Regions from separate parts of the Pinisolibacter sp. genome, predicted to be linked through region 2. Evidence: riboswitches for the same ligand, from Rfam matches in the RefSeq annotation. Region 2 holds a riboswitch; the other holds the start of a gene.

Region 1 (8,690 bases), on a different contig from region 2:
CGCCGAAGCCGATGCCCGGCGCCACCGCCACCTCGGCCTTCTCGATCAGGAGCTTGGAGAACTCGACCGAGCCGAGATGACGGAACTTCTCGGGGATCCGGGCCCAGGCGAACATCGACGCCGTGGGAGCGGGAATCGGGAAACCGGCCTTCTCGAAGGCGTCGACCATGACGTCGCGGCGCTTCTTGTAGACTTCGCGGATCTCGGCGATGCAATCGTCGCCGGAGTTCAGCGCGTGGCTCGCCGCCACCTGGATCGGCGTGTAGGCGCCGTAGTCGAGGTAGGACTTGACCCGGGTCAGCGCCCCGATCAGCCGCTCGTTGCCGACCGCGAAGCCCATCCGCCAACCCGGCATCGAGAACGACTTCGACATCGAGGTGAACTCGACCGCCACATCGACGGCGCCCGGCACCTGCAGCACCGACGGCGGCGGGTTGTCGTCGAAATAGATCTCGGAATAGGCGAGATCGGAGAGCACGAAGAGCTCGTGCTTCTTCGCGAAGGCGATGACGTCCTTGTAGAAGTCGAGATCGGCGGTCACCGCCGTCGGGTTCGACGGGTAGCACAGGATGACGGCGATCGGCTTCGGGATCGAATGGGCGACCGCCCGTTCCATCGCGTGGAAGAACTCCGGTCCCGGCTCGATCGGGATCGAGCGGATGACGCCGCCGACCATCAGGAAGCCGAAGGCATGGATCGGGTAGCTCGGGTTCGGGCACATCACCACGTCGCCCGGCGCGGTGATCGCCTGGGCCATGTTGGCGAAGCCTTCCTTCGACCCCAGCGTCGCGACGATCTGGGTGTCGGGATTGAGCTTCACGCCGAACCGGCGCTCGTAGTAGTTCGCCTGAGCCCGACGCAGACCCTGGATGCCCTTCGACGAGGAATAGCGGTTGGTCCGCGGCTTGCCGATCGTCTCGATCAGCTTCTCCTCGATGAAGCGCGGCGTCGGAAGGTCGGGATTGCCCATGCCGAGATCGATGATGTCGGCGCCCGCTGCTCGCGCCTGGGCCTTGAGACGGTTGACCTGCTCGAAGACGTAAACCGGCAGCCGCCGGATCTTGTGGAACTCGTCCATGGGTCCAGACCTTCTCGTGGCCTCGCCGGGCGGCGCCCGACGAAATCTTCTCTCGCGCTCGCTCCGTCCGCGCCCTTCGCGGATCGGCGCCGAACCGCCATCCTACTCGATCGCTCCGCGATGTGGCCGAACGACGGCGGCCCGTGTCGCGAAGGGACCGCCTTTTAACAGATGTCGCCGAACTTGACATCCATCGAACGACGGGAGATCGCCGTTCGATCGCCCTCCGCGCCGGCCGTTCGCGGCGCCACCACCATCGCCGTCACGGCTGACCCGGCGCCTTGCCCGATTCGATCTGCTGCAACGCTTCGGCCTTGGAGCGGCGCCCGAGTTCCTTCAACTCCTGGACCACCGACTGCGGCGTTCCCCCGGCGCTCGACCGCTGACGCTCGCCCAGTGCCATCAACTCGGCCTCGAGCCGATCGCGCTCCTCCTCGGTGCGGACCTGCGCCCTCGTCGGCGACGCGGTGTCGACGTTGACGTTCGGATAGCCGTCGGCGCCGGTATGGGCGGGCGGCGGCAGATCGGTCCGCATCACCGTCGAAGGCTGTGCCGGCGCGACGACGACGGGTGCGGTCTCCGCGACCGGATTCGGCGTCACGGCGTAGTCGCCGCTCGAACAACCGGCGAGCATCAGGGCGAGCCCGACGGCAATCGATCGCGGAACCGACCTCAACCGAAATGCTATGGAATTCTGCGTTGCCGGTTTCACCGCGACCTGCGAGCATTCTGCGTTACGATGGTGCGCGATGATAGCGGTTCCCGGCGGTTTGTCACCGGATCGCATGTCGCGTCTCCGCGAGCGATGCGTCATGGTGCCGGCGCCGCGTTCGTTCGAGGAAAAGAGAATCGCCGGCAGGGGGGAAGTGACGTTCATGGCCGAAATCGACGGTAACTCGTTCCTACGCTACATGATCGACGATCCGGAGGCCTTCGCGCAGAACTTCGCCCGGGCGATCGAGCAGGCCGGAAAGGCCGCCGCCGCCTATCTGAAGCCGCGCGAGACCGGCGAGGCATCGCTCGACATGAGCGCCGACATCGCCAACGTCACCAAGACACTGGCGCAGGTCGGCGAGTACTGGCTCGCCGATCCGCAACGCGCCATCGCCGCTCAGAACCGCCTGATGCACGGCTGGATGGATCTGTGGTCGACGACCCTGAGGCGGATGGGCGGCGAGGAGGTCTCCCCCGTCGCGCAGCCCGATCCGAAGGACAAGCGCTTCCAGGATCCGGAGTGGCAGGAGAACGCCTTCTTCGACTTCCTCAAGCAGTTCTACCTGATCACCTCGCGCTGGGCCGAGAACCTCGTCGACGAGGCCGGCTCACTCGACGAGCACACCCGCGCCAAGGCCGACTTCTACGTCAAGCAGATCACCGCGGCGCTCGCCCCGTCGAACTTCCTGATGACCAATCCGGAACTCCTGCGCGAGACCATGTCGACCAACGGCGAGAATCTCGCCCGCGGCCTCAAGATGCTCGCCGAGGACATCGCCGCCGGCGGCGGCGACCTCAAGATCCGCCAGTCCGATGCCAGCCGATTCGAGGTCGGCAAGAATCTGGCGATGACGCCGGGCAAGGTGGTCTTCCAGAACGACGTCTGTCAGGTGATCCAGTACGAGCCGACGACCAGGGACGTGCGGCGGCGTCCGCTCCTCATCGTGCCGCCGTGGATCAACAAGTTCTACATTCTCGATCTCAACCCGGAGAAGAGCTTCATCCGCTGGGCCGTCGACCAGGGCGACACGGTGTTCGTCATCTCCTGGGTGAACCCCGACGAGCGTCAGGCCCAGAAGGGCTTCGAACACTACATGAAGGAGGGCATCCTCACCGCCGTCGACGTGATCGAGAAGGCGACCGGCGAACGCGAGGTCGACACCATCGGCTACTGCGTCGGCGGCACCCTGCTCGCGGTGACGTTGGCGTGGTGCGCCGCCACCGGCGACGACCGCATCGCCTCCGCGACCTTCTTCACCACCCAGGTCGATTTCAAATACGCCGGCGACCTGAAGATCTTCGCCGACGAGGAGCAGATCGCCCAGATCGAAGAGAAGATGCGCGCCAAGGGCTACCTCGAGGGTCGCTCGATGGCCACCGCCTTCAACATGCTGCGCTCGAACGACCTGATCTGGCCCTACTTCATCAACAACTACCTGAAGGGCAAAGAGCCCTTCCCCTTCGACCTGCTCTATTGGAACTCCGATTCGACGCGGATGCCGGCGACGAACCACAGCTACTACCTGCGCAACTGCTACCTGGAGAACAACCTCTCCCAGGGCCGCATGGAACTCGCCGGGGTGAAGCTGGACCTCTCCAAGGTGACGGTCCCGGTCTACAACCTCGCCGCCCGCGAAGACCACATCGCCCCGGCGCGCTCGGTGTTCGAGGGCTGCAAGTACTTCGGCGGCGACGTCCAATACGTCCTCGCCGGCTCCGGTCACATCGCCGGCGTGGTCAATCCGGCCGGCAAGCCGAAGTACCAGTTCTGGACCAACGGCAAGCCGGAAGGCACGCTCGAGGACTGGATCGCCGGCGCCACCGAAACGCCCGGCACCTGGTGGCCGCACTGGCAGGCCTGGCTCACCTCGCTCGCCCCGGAGACGGTCCCCGCCCGCAAACCCGGCGGCAAGAAGCTCAAGCCCATCGAGGACGCGCCCGGCTCCTACGTCAAGATCAAGGCGTGATCGCACGAAGCATCGAACGAAGGGCGCCCCGAGGCGCCCTTCGGCGTTTCGGGGGTGCCGCAGCCCGTAGGCCTCACCCTCGCCGTCCCCAACCGTCCTCGAACACCAGTTCGTCGAGCGCCAACCGTGCCCGCCAGCGACGTTGCTCGAGCTCGGGCGAGGAATGCAGCTTCTCGACCTTGCCGAGACAGAGATAGGCGACGATCTCGATCCGCTCGGGAATCCCGAGGATCTCGCGCAGATCACTCTTCTCGAAGATCGACACCCAGCCGACACCGATGCCCTCTGCCCGCGCCGCCAGCCACAGGTTCTGCACCGCGCAGACGCAGGAATAGAGATCCATCGCCGCGTCGTGGGTGCGCCCCAGCACCACCGGACCGCAACGGTCGCGATCGCAGGTGACGACGATGTGGACCGGCGCCTCGCGCAGCCCCTCGAGCTTCAGCAGCCGGTAGGCCTCGCCGGCGGCATCGCCGAAGAGATCGGCCGCCGCCGCGTTCGCCCGGGTGAACGCCCCGTGCACCCGCTCGCGCACCGCCGGGTCGCGCACCACGACGAAGTTCCACGGCTGCATGAAGCCGACCGACGGCGCCCGATGCGCGGCCTCGAGCAGACGCCGCAGCACCGCCGGGTCGATCGGATCGGGCAGGAACTCGTTGCGCACGTCGCGCCGCGTCTCGATCGCCCGGTAGACGGCGGCGCGATCGGCCTCCGGAAAGGGCCCTGCCTCGACGAAGTCGAGCGGCGGAGACATGGCGGCGGAGACGGACGAATACGGCGACGCCGGCGCATCGGCGCGCGGCGGAACGGAGTGGCGCGGCATCGGTGGACCCCTCGAAGCGCGGCGCGGTCGCCTCGCCGTCCGCGCGAGGATCCCTGTCGTGTCCGGCCGGTCTCCCGACTGAGGATCTCCCCTCTCCGGCGCCTTCCGAAGCTCTCGCCCCGTGGCGGATCGCGCTGCCGGCGCGGCCGGAGAAGTCCCCCTTCACGGTGTTGGGCACGTCGCGGAGTTCCACCGCGTTCCCGATTCTCCCACTGACGCGGGCACCGAACCCGCCATCTGTGGCACGCTCTCGCCCGCCCGTCGAGCCGCCCGAGACGACGAACCGCCCGCGTCGCCGGCGGCGGGCCGTGCGTTCACGATCGAGGACGCCCCCCGAACGCGAAGAGGGCGACTTCGCCGTCGCCCTCTCGGAAGAATTCGCGGATGCCGTTCTCGATCAGGGGAAGACGCCGACCGCCTCGAGCCCGAGGTCTTCGCGCCAGCCCATCATGACGTTCATGTTCTGGATCGCCTGGCCGGAAGCGCCCTTCACCAGATTGTCGATGACGCACATGACGATCGCCCGGCCGGCCCGGCGGTCCTTGGCGACCGAGATGTAGGCCCGGTTGGAGCCGCGCACGTGGCGCGTCTGCGGCACCGCGCCGAAGGGCAGCACCTTGACGAAAGTCTCGTCGGCGAAACGCTTGTCGAGGATCTCGGCGAGCGACTGCGGCGTCGCCTCGCCGACGCAACGAACGTAGATCGTCGCCAGCATGCCGCGGTTCATCGGCACCAGATGCGGCGTGAAGGACGCCACCACCGGCCGCCCGGCGGCGCGGGAGAAACCCTCCTCGAGCTCGGCCATGTGGCGGTGATGCCCGACACCATAGGCGTGATAGCCCTCGGACACCTCGGTGAAGAGGTTCGCCTCCTTCACCGACCGCCCCGCCCCCGAGACGCCCGACGCCGCATCGATGACGATCTCGTCCGGATCGATGGCACCGGCCTCGAGGAGCGGGATGAGCGGAAGCTGCGAGCAGGTGGTGTAGCAGCCCGGATTGGCGACCAGACGGGCCTTCGCCACGCGCTCGCGGGCGAACTCGGTGATGCCGTAGACGGCTTCCTTCTGCAGCTCGAGCGCCTGATGGGCGTGGCCGTACCAGTACTCGTAGGCCGCCGGGTCGGAGAGACGGAAATCGGCGGAGAGATCGACGATCCTGATCCGCGCCGGCACCGTCTTCAGCACCTCCTGGGTGGTGGCGTGCGGCAGCGCGCAGAACACCAGATCGACGCCGTCCCAATCCACCTCGGCGATGGTGACGAGACGCGGCAGATCGAGCCCGATGAACTGCGGGAAGGCTTCCGCCATGGTCGAACCGGCCTTTCGGTCGGCGGTCAACGCGGCGATGCGCACCTTCGGGTGGACGAGCAGGAACCGGAGCAGTTCCGCCCCGGTGTAGCCGGAAGCGCCGAGGATGGCGACGTTGATCGTCTCGGACATCGGTCTCGATCCTTCGCGAAGAAATTCCGCGCGCCGGTATGACGGATTTCGGCGGCGAGGGGAAGAGCCCGCCGGCTACCCACCACCGCGCCCGACGCCCTCCTCCGGCGGCGAACCGAGGCGGACGTCGAAGCGCGCGCCCTTCCCTTCCGCCGCTTCGACGGCGATGCTCCAGCCGTGGTCGTCCGCGATCGACTTGACGATGGCGAGGCCGATGCCGGTTCCGGGATGATCCTCGCGACGATGCAACCGCTTGAAGGGTGCGAAGATCTCACCGGCCCGGTGGGACGGGAAACCGACGCCTTCGTCGGCGACGGCGAGATGCACGACACCGTCGGCCGCGCGCCGGGCGGTGATCCGCACCACCGCCGCCTCGCCCGGCCGATGATACTTGAGGGCGTTGGAGACCAGGTTGGCGAGGAGCCGCTCCGCCTTGGCGGGATCGGCGTCGGCCGTCGCCTCGCCGACGTCGACCTCGACCCGCGCCCCCTCCTCCGCGATCGTCTGCGACAGCGCCGCCAGAACCACGTCGACGATCGCGGCGAGCCGAACCCGCCGCCGCTCGAGCGGCGTCTCGTGCAGCGTCGCCAAGGCGAGCACGTCCTGCACCAGCCGGCGGGCGTGGCGCGCCGACGCCGCCATCACGTCGGCGGCATAGGTCGCCTCGACCGTGTCGGCAGCGGCGAGCGCCGTCTTCAACATGTCGGCGAAGGCGGCGATCTTGCGCAGCGGCTCCTGGATGTCGTGCGAGGCGACATGGGCGAAGCGCGCCAAGTTCTCGTTCGCCTGTTCGAGTTGCTCGGTGTAGCCGCGGATGGCGCGTTCCGCATCCACACGCGCCGCGATGTCGACGACGAAGGCGAGAACCCCGACGCCGGCGATCGGGGTGAGGCCGATCTCGACCGGAAACTCGCACCCGTCGGCGCGCGTGGCGCGCAGATCGCGTCCCTCGCCCATCCGCCGCTTGGAAGGATGCCCGGCGAAGATGCCGCGCCGCGCCCGATGCCCATCTCGCTCGCCGATCGGCACCAGGATGTCGACCGAAGCCCCGACGAGATGGCCGCGGCCGTAGCCGAACATGCGTTCGCATTCCTCGTTGACCAGCCGGACCACGCCCTCGGCATCGACCAGAATCATCGCTGCCGGACAGGCTTCGACCGCGAGGCGGAACATGTCGTCCATCCCCATTCCCTCCCTTTCGCGCGCCACGCCCGTTGCGACACTCCGCAAGGGTTGCATCCCGGCTCGGTTCTTTTGCGACCCGCACGCGGTTTCCCTTGCGTGATCCGTAGATGTGACATTTTATAAGGGAGAATACGTAGGGAGGGAGCGGCCGTGGGAAAGACCGGCGAACAGCGAAAGCCGCAGAACGTGCTGATCGTCGAGGATGATCCCGACGATGCCTATCTGTTGGAGCGCGCCCTGATCCGCGCGTCGGCGCTCGCCGGAACCACAGTCTACGTGTCGCGTTACGGTGACGGATGGGAGGCGATCCGCGCCGTCGGCCGCGGCGACATCGTCGGAGAACTGCCGGATTTCATCGTCGTCGACCTCAACATGCCGGTGATGGACGGCATGCGCTTCCTCGAGGTGCTGCGCTCCGATCTGCGCCTCGGCAAACTGCCGACCTATGTGCTGACCACGTCGGACCGACCCGAGATCCACGGCGCCGCCCAGGAACGTGGCGCCGACTGCGTGTTCCAGAAGCCCGACACCCTTCTCGGCTACGTCGAACTGGCGCAGCTCATGTTCGCCGCCGCCCGCTTCGAGCACGCACGCTACGCCGCCCACGGCGAACAGCGATGAACCCGAGGGGCGGTGGACCTCACCGCCGCCGCCGCTTCTCCGCCTCGAGCCCGAGCCATGTCTGCGCCACCGCCGCCCCGGCGATCGCGGTCACGTCGGCGTGGTCGTACGGCGGCGCCACCTCGACGACGTCACCGCCGACGAAATCGAGACGCCCGAGTTCGCGCAGGATGGCGAGCGCCTCGCGGCTCGTCAGCCCGCCGGCGACCGGCGTCCCCGTGCCCGGCGCGAAGGCCGGATCGAGGCAGTCGATGTCGAAGGTGAGATAGGCCTTGGCCGCCCCCACCCGATCGTAGATGCGTTCGATCACCCGCCGGATGCCGTCGGTCTCGAGCTCCCAGCCCCAGACGATCTCCAGCCCGCAGTCGCGCGGCGCATGCGTGCGGATGCCGATCTGGATCGAGTGTTTCGCATCGATCACCCCGGCCTCGACGCCGCGCCGGACGAAGGCCCCGTGGTCGGTCCAGTGCCCCGGCCCGGCGAACCCCTCGTCGCCCCAGGTGTCCTGATGCGCATCGAAATGAACGATGGCGAGCGGCCCGTGCTTCTCGGCGTGCGCCACCAGCAGCGGGTAGGTCACCGAATGATCGCCGCCGAGCGAGAAGAGCTTCGCCCCCGAGGCGAGGATCTCGCTCGCCTGCGCATGGATGCAGTCGTGCGCCACCCACGGACGCTGGTAGTCCCAGGAGACGTCACCGTAGTCGACGACGGTCAACACCTCGAACGGGTCCATGTGGAACGGATACTGCGGATCGCCGTCGAGAATCGCCGAGGCCCGCCGGATCGCCTGCGGCCCGAAGCGCGAGCCGGTGCGGTTGGAGACCGCCGCATCGAAGGGAATGCCGAGGATGGCGATGTCGA
Region 2 (8,690 bases):
GGGGTGGCGCAGGTCGGCGAGCGAGGCGAGGCGCAGGCTCGGCAGATCGGCGCGGCCGGCATGGACGGCGGCGACGAGGCCGAGATCCGAATCCGAGAAGGAGAGGAACGCCACCTCGCCCGCCGTCTGGCCGAGATCGATCGCCTGGACGGTATCGTCGAGCGAGCGGATCGTGTCGGCGACGAGGTGCATCGGGTGGTGGCTCCGGGTTGGTGGCGTCGGGCGCCAACGCGACGACCGAGGCGGGCGGGAGGTCCGCCGGGATTACGACTGCGAACGTCTCGTTCGCTCCGCCCACAGAGGGTCGAAGCGCAACCCCGCACCCGGCCGTCGTCCCCGGCGAGCCGAAGGCGAGGGAAGGGGACCCATAGGCCTCACCACCTCGGGGAACCTTCGATGGATCCCCTTCCCCTCCGCTTCGCTTCGGCCGGGGATGCCGGCCGAGGGGGCGAGGGGGAATCCGTGGCGAAGGCGATGGTCGCCGACTGCCTCACGCCGCCAGCGCGGCGCGCACCGCGGCTTCGTCGAGGCCCTTCTCGGCGATCACCACGAGGCGGCCGGCGCGGATCTCCTCCGGCCCCCAGGGGCGATCGAACTGGTGGCGGAAGCGGTTGCCCACCCCCTGGACGAGGAGGCGCATCGGTTTGCCCTCGACGGCGACGAAACCCTTGATGCGCAACACGTCGTGGCTCTCGGCGACGGCCTTCAGGCGCTCCACCAGCGAAGCCGGATCACGCGCCGGGGCGACTTCCACCACGAAGGTGTCGAAGTCGTCGTGGTCGTGATCGCCCTCGATCTCATGATGCGACGGGCGCGCCGCGAGGTCGTCCTCGGCCGCGGCGAAGAGGCCGAGCGCCACCGCCGGATCGACCCGGCCCTCGGCGGCGCTCACCACCTTGACGGCGCGTGGAATGGCCTTGCGGATCTCCGCCTCGATCGCGGTGAGATCGCTCGCGCCGAGGAGATCGGCCTTGTTGACCACCACCAGATCGGCGGCGAGCAGTTGGTCCTCGTAGACCTCTTCGAGCGGATTGTCGTGGTCGATCGAGGCGTCCTCCGCCCGCTGGGCGAGCACGGCGTCCGGATCGTCGGCGAAGCGGCCGTCGATCACGGCGCGGCCGTCGACCACCGCGACGACGCCGTCGACGGTGAGCTTGGCGCGGATCTCCGGCCAGTCGAAGGCCTTGATCAGCGGCTTGGGCAGGGCGAGGCCGGAAGTCTCGACGACGATGTGGTCGGGGCGGTTCGGCAAGGCCAGCAGCCCCTCGATGGCGGGCAGGAAATCGTCGGCGACGGTGCAGCACAGGCAGCCGTTGGCGAGTTCGACGATCGCCTCCGGCGCGCAGGCATCGCCGTCGCAGGACTTCAGGATCTCGCCGTCGACGCCGACGTCGCCGAATTCGTTGATCACCAGCGCCAGCCGGCGGCCACGGGCGTTCTCGACGAGGTGACGGATCAGCGTCGTCTTCCCGGCGCCGAGGAAGCCGGTGACGATGGTGACCGGGATCTTGGAGAAGGTGGTCATGAACGGACCTCGGAGACTGCCGGGCGGAGCCCGGAACCCTTCTCCCCTCGCGGGAGAAGGTGGCGCGAAGCGCCGGATGAGGGGGCTGGGCGGATCGATCGGGCATGGTGCGGGAGGCGGCCCACGAACCCCCCATCCGCCCTTCGGGCACCTTCTCCCGCAAGGGGAGAAGGGGGAACCGCGGGCGAGGTTTCAACGTGACGGCGATGGTGGAGGGCTGTCGCGAGCATCGCCATCACCCGCCTCGCTCGTCGAAACACATCGGCGGAATGCGGGCGACGACGCCCTTCTTGAGCTCGTCGGGGCGGCTCTTCCAGGGGATGAGGCCGTCGGTTGCCGCGCCGTAGAGGGCGGCGGCGTCGAGAATGGCGGGGGCGGCCTCGGCGTCGAAATCGCCGTAGACGTAGGTCCATTTCTCGGGAGCGCCGAAGCCGATGGTCACCGGACGTTTGCACACCGACAGGCATTCGACCGGTACGACGCGGACATCGTCGCGCGTCGCGGCGGCGGCCTCGAGCGCCGCATGGAGACGGGTGCCGGCGTGCGGCGCGTCGAGCGTGTCGCCCTCGCGGCGGCAGGTGGTGCAGACGAGGATGATCGTCACCGGCGAGGGGTTCGCCGAAGGCATCGCCGCTTCGGGCGACGAGAGGGAGGGGGATGTCGTCACGTCGGTCCTCTTTCTCCGCCCCACCGGCGGATCGGGGAATGGATCGGACGACGGCAGGTCTCCTGGCTCGCGGATCTCGGCTCGGCGCCGCCTTCCCGGGGATCATCCCAGTGGCGTCTCGGCGCGTCGCTCTCCGCTCACAGTTGCGGGGGCAGCCGCGGCATCCCCTCGTCGGGACCGCGTTCCCTTTTCACCTCCGGATGTCCGGAGGACCGTCGCGTCGACGATATGAGGGACGGTGGACGGAGAAGTCAATCGAGACGACCGGCGACCAGGGCGATGGCTCCGTTCTCCACTCGGGTCATTCGTCGGGATGCTGGTTCCGCGTCGTGCGCCCCGGTGAGGTGCCGAAACGGCGGAGCCCCGGGGCGGTGGTGACCGCTCCGGGGCTCCTCGTATCGTCGTCGGTATCGCCGATCAGCGCTCGCGGCGCGGGCCGCGGGGGCGGTCGCCCTGAGCGCGGGTCCTGTCGGCGCCGCCGTTGCGGGTCATCGGGCGATCGCCGCCGCGCTTGCCGTCGCGACGGTTGTCGCCGCCGAACGACCGCTCCTGGCGGCCTTCGCCACCGTATCCACGATCCGCGCGGTCGCCACCGCCTTGCGGGCGGCCGTCGCGGCGCACGTGGTCGCGCGGCGCGGCATGGCCGCTGCGTCCTGCGACGCTCTCGCCGTGGCGGGTGTCGCGCATGGCCTTCACCGGCATGTCGTCGCGACGGCGGTTGTCGTCGCGGCGGCGTCCTTCCTCGGAACGACGACCGTCGTCCCGACCCCGGCCCTCGTCGCGGACGCGATGTTCATCGCGGGCGCGGAACTCCTCGCGCGGACCGCGATTGCCACGCGGTCCGGCGCCGCGCGCCTGCTGCTCGGCCTGCGCCGGGCGCTTCTCGCCGCCGCGACGGTCGTCGCGCGGACGGCCGGCGTGATGATGGCCGCGCGGCGCGATGGCGTCGTCGTCTATGTCGCGGCGGGCTTCCTTGGCCTGGGCCGCGGCCATGGCGGCGAGGCCCTGGGGCAGCGCCAGCTTCGGCACGGTGCGGCGGATGAGGCGCTCGATCGACTTGAGATACGCCCGCTCCTCGCCGTTGCAGAAGGAGACGGCCGAGCCGTCGGCGCCGGCGCGCGCGGTGCGGCCGATGCGGTGGACGTAGCTCTCCGGGATGTTCGGCAGGTCGTAGTTGACGACATGGGAGATGCCGTCGATGTCGATGCCGCGGGCGGCGATGTCGGTGGCGATCAGCACGCCGATCTCGCCGTCGCGGAAGGCGGCGAGCGCCCGCTCACGCTGCGGCTGGCTCTTGTTGCCGTGGATGGCGGCGGCCTCGAAGCCGGAACGGGCGAGGTGCTTCACCACCCGGTCGGCGCCGTGCTTGGTGCGGGTGAAGACGATGACGCGATCGAACTTCGGCTGGCGCAGCAGATGCTCGAGCAGCGCCTGTTTCTCACGGGTCTCGCAGAAGAACACGCCCTGTTCGATGCGATCGACCGTGGTGGCGACCGGGGTCACCGCCACCTCGACCGGATCGGTCAGGTAGTTGGCGGCGAGCGAGGCGATCGCCTGCGGCATGGTCGCCGAGAAGAACAGCGACTGGCGCTGACGCGGCACCAGCTTGGCGATGCGCTTCAGCGAATGGATGAAGCCGAGGTCGAGCATCTGGTCGGCCTCGTCGAGCACCAGCATCTCGACCTTGTCGAGACGGCAGGAGCCGCGGTCGACGAGATCGAGGAGACGGCCGGGGGCGGCGACGAGCACGTCGACGCCGCGCATCAGGGCGCGCTCCTGCTTGCCGATGGAGACGCCGCCGAACACCACCTCGACGCGGAGGTCGAGACCGGCGGCGTAGGTGCGGAAACTCTCGGCGATCTGCGAGGCGAGCTCGCGGGTCGGGGCGAGGACGAGGCTGCGGGTCGCATGCGGGCCGGGACGGCGGCGATCGGTGATCAGCCGCTGGATCATCGGCAGGGCGAAGGCGGCGGTCTTGCCGGTGCCGGTCTGGGCGATGCCGAGAAGGTCGCGGCCCTTCAGGAGATGCGGGATGGCCTGGGCCTGGATCGGGGTCGGCGTCTCGTAGCCGGACGCCGCGAGGGCCTCGAGGATGGACGCGTCGAGGCCGAAATCGGTGAACTTGGTCAAGTTGGGTCTTTCGAGTGCGAAAAGCCGCCGGCGCGCCACGTCCTCGGGACGAGGGGGCGCGCGTCGGGATCGTATGACGATCCCCGCGTGAAAAGGGGCTTGTCGGGTGAGAAGCGATCGAGCGGTCGGAGAGAAGACACGAAACGCGGGTCGATCGGATCTTCGTCCGTCGCTGCCCGCGTGGCGTCCGTCACGCGTCTCCCGACCTCCGTCGGCGGGATCTTCCCGAGCTTCGACGGCGTCGCACCGGCCTTCTGCCCGAAGTTCGTGTTCGGATCAAGGCACGAGTGCGAGAAATCGACTTCCGCGCCGCCGCCGGCTCGGGATATGGATGGCGCCACGGAAATGCAACGACGAACGAGAACGAGGTAGCCCCGAGATGAAGTCGCCGCGTTTCACGCCGTTGATGGCGAGCCTGCCTTCGACCGTACCCTTCGTCGGCGCCGAGGCGATCGAACGGACGCGCGGGCACCTGTTCAAGGCGCGGATCGGCGCCAACGAGAGCGTCTTCGGGCCGTCGCCGAAGGCGATCGCCGCCATGCAGGCGGCGATCGCGACCGAAGCTTGGCTCTATGGCGACCCGGAGAACCACGACCTCAAGGTGGCGTTGGCGAAGCACCACGGCGTGCGGCCGGAGAACATCGTCGTCGGCGAGGGCATCGACGGGTTGCTCGGCCTCACGGTCCGTCTCTTCGCCGATCCCGGTACGCCGATCGTCACCTCGCTCGGCGGCTACCCGACCTTCGATTATCACGTCGCCGGCCACGGCGCCCGCTTCGTCCGGGTGCCCTACGTCGACGATCGCGAGAACCTGCCGGGTCTCGTCGATGCGCTGATCGCCGAGGACGCGCCGCTCGGCTACTTCGCCAACCCCGACAATCCGATGGCCACCTGGTGGTGGGGCGAGGAAGTGGCGCGGGAGCTGGCGCGCGTGCCCGAGGGTTCGCTCTTCATCCTCGACGAGGCCTATGGCGAATTCGCGCCCGACGGCACCCTGCCGACGACCATCGACCCCGACGATCCGCGCGTCATCCGCTTCCGCACCTTCTCCAAGGCGCACGGCATGGCCGGGATGCGCGTCGCCTACGGCATCGCCGCGCCGGAGGTCGCCAAGGCCTTCGACAAGATCCGCAACCACTTCGGCGTCAATCGCGTCGCCCAGGCCGGGACGCTCGCCGCGCTCGCCGACGGCGAATGGCTCGCCCACGTGGTGGCGAGTGTGAACCGCGCCAAGACCCGCATCGCCGCCATCGCCGCCGACAACGGCCTGACCTCGCTGCCGTCGGCGACCAACTTCGTCGCCGTCGACTGCGGTGGCGACGGGGCCTTCGCCAAGGCCGTACTCGACGGGCTGATCGCCCGCGATCTCTTCGTGCGCAAGCCGTGGCTGGCGCCGATGGATCGCTGCATCCGCCTCTCCGCCGGCACCGACGCCGACCTCGATCTCCTCGCCGCCGCGCTCCCCGGGGCGCTGGCCGACGCACGCGGGTGAGGGGGGCGGGTATCGGCTCGACGCGGGAGCGAACCACCGGTGCGATTTCCTGCTCGTCGCGGATCGCGAGCGAACCGCGTCGACGCATGGCGCCTCGGCGTTCGCGGGGGTGGCGGGCGGCGGGCGGCACCCTAGTGTAGGGATTTCCCGATGACCCGCGCCGATTCCGGCGCCGCGAGAGTTCCCATGGGTGAAGGCTTTCCCACGCTCGGCGATCGCGAGCGCCTGACGGTCGTGCTCGGCGCGATGGTCGTGCTGCTGCTCGCGGCGCTCGACCAGTCGATCGTCGCGCCGGCGCTGCCGACCATCGGCGCGGCGCTCGGCGACGTCGAATATCTCTCTTGGGTGGTCTCGGCCTACTTCCTGACCTCGACCGCTGTGACGCCGCTCTACGGCAAGCTCGCCGACCTGAAGGGCCGCAAGGCGACGCTCCACACCGCCATCGCCGTCTTCACCGTCGGCTCGGCGCTCTGCGCGCTGGCGCCGAACATGACGATGCTGGTGATCGGTCGCGCCGTGCAGGGGCTCGGCGGCGGCGGGCTGATCAGCCTCGTCCAGACGGTGATCGGCGACGTGGTGCCGCCGCGCGAGCGTGGCCGCTACATGGGATGGATCTCGCTCGTTTGGGCGACGGCGAGCGTCTCGGGTCCGGTGGTCGGCGGCGTCTTCGCCCAGCATCTGCACTGGTCTTTGATCTTCTGGGTCAATCTGCCGTTGGCGGTGGTCGCCATGGTGATGATCGCCCGCGCCATGCGCCATCTGCCCGACGTCTCCCGCCCCCAGCGCCTCGATCTCGTCGGCGCCGTGTTGATCGTCGGCGGCACGGTGGCGCTGATGCTGGCGTTGACCTGGGGCGGTTCGCGGATGCCGTGGACCTCGCCGCAGGTGCTCGGGCTCTTCGCCGTGGCAGTCGCCGCCTTCGCCGCCTTCGGCCGCCACGTGGCGCGGGTCGAGGAGGCGCTGATCCCGCTCACGGTGCTGCGCAATCCGGTCGTCGCGGTGACCACCTCGGCGATGTTCTTCGTCATGGGCAGCTGGTTGTCGCTCTCCGTCTACGTGCCGATCTGGCTCGCCCAGGTCCACGGCTTCGGCGCGGCGAACGCCGGCTTCGGGCTGATCGGCCTGACCCTCGGCACGGTCGTCGGCGCCAATGCCGGCGGCCGGATGCTCGCCCGCGTCACCCACTACAAGCGTGTGGCGCTCGGTGGGGCGGCCCTCGGCGTCGTCGCCAACGCCGGCCTCGCTCTCGGCGCGGCGACCTTGCCGTTCTGGGCGGCGGAGATATTCCTCGTCGCCGCCGGCCTCGGCACCGGCGCGCTCTTCCCGCTGTCGACGGTCGTCGTGCAGAACGCCGTCGATCGCCGCGATCTCGGCGTCGCCACCGCCACCCACGCCTTCTTCCGGGCCCTCGGCACGGTGGTCATCGTCGCCATCCTCGGTGCGATCTTCCTCGCCTCCGGTCTCGGCGACGCGATCGAGGGCGGAATGGGCCATGCGGGCCTGTCGCCCGAGGAGGTGACGCTCGCCGGATCGACCTTCCGCCGCATCTTCGCGATGACGACGCTCGGACAGGCGATCGGCCTCGTTATCTTCTCGTTTCTGGAGGAGCGCCCGCTCATCGGGCGCGGTGCGCCGGCGCGCGGCTCGGGCGAGGCGTCGTGATCAGCGGTCGGCGGCGCGTCTCAGCCGCCCGAGACCGCGCCGCAGGTTCACCCAAGCGGCGCGTACGGCGGTTCGGATCGCGGCGAAGCCGGGCGCCAGATGCGCCGCGGCGTTGCGCAGGGCGGCGCGAACCCGCCGCACCATCGCCGCCGCGGCTCGCCATGCCGTCGTCGCCCTGAGGCGGCCGAGCGACCAGTCGTAGAGCGCCATCACCCGGGTGTAGGTCCAGGCGAACCAGCCGATGGTGAGGAGCTTGTCGCGGGTGGCGTGGAACAGGCGCTCGACCAGGACGATCGACGAGAGGTGAGCGACGGCGAGCATCGTCGCGCCGGCGGAGAATCGCCCGGTGCCGAGGAGCCACAGGCCCCAGAGCTTGAACGGTTCCAACACCACGAAGGGCACGAGGAAGACGAAGAGCGTCGGATAGGGCGGCAATCGATGCAGCGCCTCGCCCAGGCGTGCGAACAGCCGCAGCTCGGCGAGGGCGGCGAAGATCGGCCGGAAGGCCGCCAGCACCACGTCGTCGATCAGGAAGTAGATCGTCGCGGCGACGAGCAACGGCAGGCGCAGGAGCGCCCGGACGATCGGGTGGCGCGGCGTCGCGGAGGAGTGGGGATCGGGGTCGGTCAATCTCGCCTCGGTGCGGCGGTGTGATGGGCGCATCGACAGATGGGGGCGCGATCGCGGCATTGCGAGGGCAGGGCAACCGCTCGACGCGTCATCGGCTTGCCGGATCACGAAAGGACGCGCCGCGGGCATCCCTTCTCCCCTCGCGGGAGAAGGGATGCCCGAAGGGCGGATGAGGGGGCTGAACCTCTCCCCGCCTTCGGTGCTCGCGGCTCCCGCCTCCGGTTGCCGCTTCGCGGCGCTCCCCTCATCCGGCCCTGCGGGCCACCTTCCCCCGCGAGGGGGGAAGGGAGGGGGCGCCTCGGGCGGACGGTGGCGGAAGCGCTTCGAGCGATTACCCGCAGGGCAGGGGGCCTTGCTCTTGCCCGAAATCCGCGCGACCGCTAGGACCACGACGAAGAGGCCCGATCCGGGCCGGACCTTCGGGGAGTGGGACGATGTCGAGGAAGACCTGGGGCCTTGCGTGGATCTCGGCGATGGCGATGTCGGCGGCGATCGGCGGCGCGGCGATCGCCGGCGAGGCGATCTCCATCGACCTGCACAACAAGTCCTACAAGACGACCTGCGCCGAAGAGGACAACGTCTAT

Evidence for each region. Region 2 has a riboswitch for cobalamin ahead of V7Q42_RS00095 (DUF1636 domain-containing protein). Riboswitches for the same ligand answer to the same signal wherever they lie in the genome.
Region 1: another riboswitch for cobalamin. It lies ahead of bluB (5,6-dimethylbenzimidazole synthase); the one in region 2 lies ahead of V7Q42_RS00095 (DUF1636 domain-containing protein).

What each region holds. Positions count from the first base shown of each region.
Region 1 covers NZ_DAIPZB010000034.1:44,667-53,356, forward strand. Annotated here, with positions in the region: gene V7Q42_RS14985 (LL-diaminopimelate aminotransferase) at 1-1,078, opposite strand, end outside; gene V7Q42_RS14990 (hypothetical protein) at 1,341-1,679, opposite strand; gene phaC (class I poly(R)-hydroxyalkanoic acid synthase) at 1,954-3,759, shown strand; gene bluB (5,6-dimethylbenzimidazole synthase) at 3,833-4,513, opposite strand; cobalamin riboswitch at 4,630-4,826, opposite strand; gene argC (N-acetyl-gamma-glutamyl-phosphate reductase) at 4,980-6,023, opposite strand; gene V7Q42_RS15010 (sensor histidine kinase) at 6,099-7,205, opposite strand; gene V7Q42_RS15015 (response regulator) at 7,359-7,829, shown strand; gene speB (agmatinase) at 7,849-8,690, opposite strand, start outside.
Region 2 covers NZ_DAIPZB010000001.1:26,513-35,202, forward strand. Annotated here, with positions in the region: gene V7Q42_RS00085 (cobaltochelatase subunit CobN) at 1-192, opposite strand, end outside; gene cobW (cobalamin biosynthesis protein CobW) at 491-1,525, opposite strand; gene V7Q42_RS00095 (DUF1636 domain-containing protein) at 1,761-2,192, opposite strand; cobalamin riboswitch at 2,229-2,424, opposite strand; gene V7Q42_RS00100 (DEAD/DEAH box helicase) at 2,610-4,322, opposite strand; gene V7Q42_RS00105 (pyridoxal phosphate-dependent aminotransferase) at 4,702-5,814, shown strand; gene V7Q42_RS00110 (MDR family MFS transporter) at 6,001-7,476, shown strand; gene V7Q42_RS00115 (hypothetical protein) at 7,477-8,106, opposite strand; gene V7Q42_RS00120 (hypothetical protein) at 8,541-8,690, shown strand, end outside.